DNA from 2 places in the Cyclobacterium sp. L-R genome. Region 1 is predicted to be linked to the other one. Evidence: riboswitches for the same ligand, from Rfam matches in the RefSeq annotation. Region 1 holds a riboswitch; the other holds the start of a gene.

Region 1 (3,086 bases):
CTGGTGTACCAGGGTTGGACATAGTTGACAGGTAAATTTGCTTTTTGGCTATAGCGTTCACCGGTATAGATGAAGCTGAAATTGGCTTGCCAGTTCTGATAGCTGGCTGATGAGGTAATTGTTCCACTATGAACTGGCGTATTAGGGATCTGGTCTCCATACACTGTGCTGGAGGACGTAATATCTATTGCCTTCTGGAAGGTGTAACCCATTCCTATTTCGAGTGATACGTTTGCTATTTCTTTAATGCCACGTAGTTTGGTTTCAAGTCCTTTAACTTCTACCTCACCCAAGTTCATCATTGTCCACCGAAAGAGATTGGCAGATGGCATGGCCACAATTTTGTCTTTAACTTGGTTGTAATACCCGTCTACTTGAATGGTAAAAGCTTCTAAAATATGGTTGGGTTTGGCCCGCCAGGTGGCTCCTATATTGTATTGGGTTGTGAATTCTGGTCGTAAAAAGGTGTTTCCTACGAAAGTGTAATAGAGGTCATTGAAGGTAGGCATCCGAAAAGACTCCTTGTAAAAGGCCCTAATGCGGAAATTCTCATTTAAGGTAAAAGGCTGATAGGAAACTGATATTACAGGGTTGAAAACTTGTTGGTCGCTTCCTTTTTGGTAAAACTTTACTTGATCATTTACATAAGCAGCTAAAAGGTTTGCTTGTATTTCTAATCTGTCTCGATGAATGGCGCTGGATAGGGCGAAGTAATAAGAAGATCTGCTAGGATAAGTGAATCGGTATAGGTTGGCATCCAGAGTATTGAAGGAATAGTCTGCCGCGAGGGATACATCCCACCAAGCGTTTAGCATGTATTGATTGACTACAGAGGTGTAGAATTCCTTTTGATAATATCGATTGTCCAGAGCTCCTTCAATCGTTTGATAATTAGGGTCTATGTAGCGATTGTAATCACTGCTGTACTTCATATTGACCATCAGTTCATGTTTGTCAAAAAATGACGTGTGCAACATGCCCTGGACAAAGAAATTTTTGTCCCAAAGACGCTGATAATGACTGAATATATTGGCCACAACAGCTCCAGGAAGTCCCCGCTCTGATTCGAAATAATAGCCTTTCAGAGATGCTTTACCTCCTGATTTGAAAGCCTGATGTAAAGTGATTTCAGCCCTGAAGGATTCAATATCACCGTTTAGTCGGGTAGCAGTGGTGTCGTAGCCATTCTCTTTTCGGTACCGGTATTTATATTTCCCATTGGCGGTAATGTATTCTGTATTGAAAGCCAGAGAAAGCCCTTCATTAATCCGGCGCTGATAAAGCAGGGATGGGTTGATCAAGCCAAAGGATCCTGTTTTGAATGAGATTTTAGCATGCTCTTGTTCTTCCTTTTCTAACACTGGGATTTTGCTCTGCATGAAGAGCGTGTTGGAGGCAAAGAAACCTAGAGCAGGCTGGAATATATTTGACTTTTGACCATTGAAAAGCTCCAAAGCCTCAATATTGTCCAAGGAGAATTTACCCAGATCTACCTGCCCATTTTGAGCATTTTTGATGACTACTCCATCGTAGAAAACACTGGTGTGGGCACTACCCATGCTTCGGACGTTGATGGTTTTCAGTCCGCCAATTCCTCCATAATCCTTTAACTGAACTCCTGAGAAATACCTGATGGCATCAGCTACGGAAAAACTATTTAATTCCTCTAGGTCCTTACCTCTAATTGCCTGTACGGGCATTGGAGAGTGCAAACGGGATTGGTATTTTTCAGATTGGACAGTTACTCCCTCAATATCGTAAACCACGGTTGTGTCCCTTGGCTGCGGATAATTTTGGCCATACTTCTCCTGTGCTTGGCATAGGCAAGCAAAAAAGAGTAAAGCGCACAAAAGAAGAATCGCCTCCTGCTTAGGAAGCCACTTGTAAATGATCATTAAAACTATTTGTCTAAAGGCAAATAGCTTTCAACGAAACCAACTGAAATCAAAATCTTGCGTTGCAAGACGAATTTTGTTTTCAAGCTTCAATCCCCGAAAGCTTTCAATTAAATATCGTATTGGCAAGTATTCTGACTTACTCACTATTTTCCGACCTTCCCCTCTGATTATACAGAAAGTGATCATTAAAATTTGGAAATAGCTTAATGAGATTACAGCTGCGGGACAGTTCCGGATTCACACCGGATTCCAATTTAATTTCTCTAGGACAATATCCATGAGGAAACCATTACGGCGGCGAAGATAGTATTCTATTTTCGATAAAAAAATTTCTTTTTAGACTAAAAAAGCTACTATTGATACAGGTCCTTAGTTAATGGTTCAATTATACAGTCGGGTAAGGTATGAAGTAGGTTTGCTGGGAGGCTTTTAAGTTTCCCTGCAATGAACCTCTTTTTTTAAGCAATTTGTACTTTGTACTAATGCTTTGTGTTAATTGTTAGACCTTTTAAATGGGGGTTTGGATTATTTTTCATAGCTTATAGGCTAAAAATTCACGAAAGGCGTTATTATAAGGTGAAAAAGTAACTTTAACAGGCTTCTTAGTTCTACATTTTAGGTATAAATGTAGGATTGAAAACCTAGTTAGGGGTATAGGTCTGAGATGCTTTAGTCTAGAGAATTAGTTTGTTTTAATGAGAAATTGATAACGTTTATTGTATTGATTAGAATGTTTTTATATGCCTATACTTGATTTTAAGACAATTTTTTTTAGTTATATTATAGTTAATATAGTTAATATAATATTAATTGTTTCTTTATATTTTCAGGTAAAAAAACGGTTTCCTGGTATTTCTTTAGTATTGCTTAGTTTTTCAATGCTTACAATTGGAAATATTTCAATATTCTTGCGAGGTAATATTCCTGATTGGCTATCTATACCTGTGGCCAATACCTTAATCGTTTCTTCTACTGTTGTGTTATTAATTGGATTAGAGAAATTTGTTAAGTTAAAAGGACCCCAAATTCAAAATTATTTATTGATACTTGTTTTTTTTCTTGGACACATTTATTTCGCTTTTTTTTATCCCGATTTATACATTAGAAAAATAAATTTTGCATTGGCTTTTGTGCTAATAAGTTTTCAAGTAGCTTATTTAATGTTAATAAGGACTCCGGTAGCTATGC
Region 2 (3,086 bases), on a different contig from region 1:
TAACGCGGTGAGTCATATGCCTAATCCTCTAATTTTTGGAAATACCTAAATTGATGGTCCACCGCCTTTTCAGGATGGAGAATTTTGATCATGTCCAAAAGCACCAAATCTGGCCGCAGGTATCCCTCTTCAAAATACCTAAATCCACCGGTTTCCCCTTTGCCCAGCGTGTAGGTATATACATTTTTCTTTTTGTAAGCCTCAAAGTCACTGTACTTGGGGTTTTGAGCAACCATACTGCCCAAAGTGGCATAATCGGCTGCCCCTATCCAATAATCTGCTTGGCTGGCCTTGTCCAAAACAAACTCATAGTTTAAAGTCAAACTTCCGGTTCCTTCCATACTGTCAAAAAGGTATTGTCCTGCCGCATCTGCTATGATCTTAGCGCCCCAACTGTCTTTAGCAGGTGCATACCAAATGTCTTTGTACATGGAGCCTGAGAGAACAGAAGGTTTTTCTTCAGCAGCAACAAGGCTGGCGCGTTCTTGAGCAGCTTTATAATTGGTGGCTATTTTTGAATATACTGCTGAGGCCTCTTCCTGTTTTCCCAACAATATCCCAGTTACTTTAATCCATTCGGCCCTTCCCAAAGGGTGCTTTTCCTGGTATTCCTTGTTGACAATAACCGGTATTTTTGCTGATTTCAATCGCTCTACCATTTTAGAGGTTTCTCCAAATCCTGAAACCATGACCCAGTCTGGTTGAAGGTCGATGATTTTTTCTAAATCCCAGGTCGGTCCTTTTCCCAAGTCGATGACTTTGTTGTCATTGATTCTTTTTCTGACTTTTTCAGAAGTTATTAGGTCAAGATCCGGGAATGCCATTAGACTTACTTCAGCATTGAGGTAATCCAAATGAGCAACTTGTGGGGTGGCAGACAATATTATTTTATGGCTGCCTGAAACAATTTTTGCATCAATGGGGATGTCAAGAAAATCAATTTCTTTTTGTGAATCATAAACCAAAAAGCGTTGGTTTTCACCTTCCTGTTGGACAATTTCAATTATATGATAATTTTCCCCGCGGAAAAGTGAAAAACCTTTTGCGTGCATTAAGGGGACTTCTTCCAGGGCATCCATAGTGCCTTCTTGACTGGCTTGCTGGCATGCCGGAAGAATTAATAAAACAAAAATTAATAGACGGATAACAGTCATTTCTTAATAAAAATGAATAAACAGGATTTGATTTTCAGCTCAAAGTAAACCATTGCAGCGTCCATTTCCAACAGCTTAATTTTATCAAAAGTTTTTTGAATAGAGTTTTTGCCGTATGTTTGTGCCGATTTATGGTTCCCGATCCTTAACCAGGCCCTCGGGATTAATAGGGAATTCGGTGTGAAACCGAAACTGTCCCCGCAACTGTAACCCAATCTTTGTAGCAATAAAGAAAATGGAAATCCATCCTTTGCCATTGTCCCATTTGGGGTGAGAAGGCGGATTTACCTTGGGAAGTCAGGAGACCTGCCATTAAAATCTTACCATTCATGGCTTTCGGGAGAAAAGCTGAGAAGAAAGTTTTAGCTGTTTTCAATATTTTCATTTATTGAATATTGGTACCCAAGCCAGATGCGCCTCAAAGGTTATTTTGGCTTGTCCAACAGTTATTATTCCATTCTCTATTTATTCCGAAATGTGTAAAATCATGGATACTTAATAAAAAGAAAGAGGATGTCATTAATTGCTTGTTTGGTTTTCTTTATAACGGGTTGGCAGAGCGAACCTGATTCCGCAAGGGTCTTCCGACAAGATACTTTGGAGCTTGCCAAGGTGGAAGTGCATGCCGCTGCTTTAAGAAAGTATGCTTTCGGTCAATATGTAAGAACCCTTGATTCGGACAGGTTAGACCAATTGTCCGGATATTCACTGGGGGAGGTTTTACAGCAGGAGACTGGCTTGTTTTTAAGACAGTACGGATCGGGGATGTTAGCTTCCCTAAGTATGCGCGGCACTTCAGCCGGACACAATGCCTTGTTTTGGAATGGATTGCCAGTGAATAGCCCTTCATTAGGGCAGGCTGATTATTCGATTTTCCCGATAGGTGGCTTTGATGAAGTGAATATTCATTATGGTAGCTCAGGGGCTTTGTACGGTACTGATGCCATTGGTGGATCTGTTCATATGTCTTCTGATCTGGATTTCAATACCGGCAATGAATTGAAAATAGGGACACTTTTGGGCAGTTTTGGTCGCTGGCACCAGCAGGTGAGCTACCGTCAGGAAGCTGAAAAATTTGCCTTCCGAACCAATGTCTATAGAAATTATACAGCAAATAATTTCACCTATAAGGATTGGGCAAGCCCCGGTACCCCAGAAAAACGGCAGGCTCATGCCAGGGTTTCGCAAATTGGTTTGGTGCAGGATATTGCTTTTAAAATAAGCCGGAAACAGACTTTAAATGCCAACCTATGGATCAATTCCAATGACAGGCAAATACAACCTTTGTTGGGTTCAGCAGTAAGTGATGTGCAAGAAGACCGCAGCGTCAGGACTGTGATAGATTATGCCTTTACAGGCGAAAATTTTACTTGGGCCGCTAATACTGGGATATCCAGTGATGTGATGGTTTTTAATACAGATAGAAACCAAACCCGCTTGTTTTTGCTAGGTACTTCATTGGATTACTCTTTCTCTCAAAAATGGCAGACCCTAGCTGGCATACGATATTCCCATATCAAAGGGCAGTTGGCAACCTACGACAGTCAGGAACAACGGTTAGAATTGTATCAGGCCACCAATTTCAAACCATGGCAAAACTTGGGAATTTCCATGCAACTCAGGCAGCTAATCCATGAAGGAGAAGCAGCGCCTTTTACTCCTTCCTTGGGTGTGGAATGGGCTTTTCTCACTTCAAAAAGGTGGAATTGGCAACTAATAAGTAACCTGTCGAGAAGCTTTAAAATCCCTACTTTAAACGATAGGTTGTGGGTGCCGGGTGGCAATCCTGATTTGATTCCTGAGAAAAGTCTTAGTAAAGAAATTGGACTTACCAGCAAGGCCAAATTATCCGCATTTAGTATCGAAAAAAGGCTTACCTATTTTCATATGGGTGTAGATGATTGGATTTTATGGTTGCCAAATAGCACGTAT

Evidence for each region. A riboswitch is a leader RNA that binds a small molecule or an ion and turns the genes downstream of it on or off. The one in region 1 is predicted to bind cobalamin.
Region 2: linked by a shared signal. The riboswitch ahead of AC13EX_RS18400 (TonB-dependent receptor) and the one ahead of AC13EX_RS04440 (TonB-dependent receptor) in region 1 are both predicted to bind cobalamin.

Annotation. Positions count from the first base shown of each region.
Region 1 covers NZ_JBSXOH010000042.1:81,257-84,342, forward strand. The annotation lists gene AC13EX_RS04440 (TonB-dependent receptor) at 1-1,895, opposite strand, end outside; cobalamin riboswitch at 2,003-2,204, opposite strand; gene AC13EX_RS04445 (hypothetical protein) at 2,639-3,086, shown strand, end outside.
Region 2 covers NZ_JBSXOH010000091.1:2,344-5,429, forward strand. The annotation lists gene AC13EX_RS18395 (ABC transporter substrate-binding protein) at 21-1,154, opposite strand; cobalamin riboswitch at 1,270-1,482, shown strand; gene AC13EX_RS18400 (TonB-dependent receptor) at 1,668-3,086, shown strand, end outside.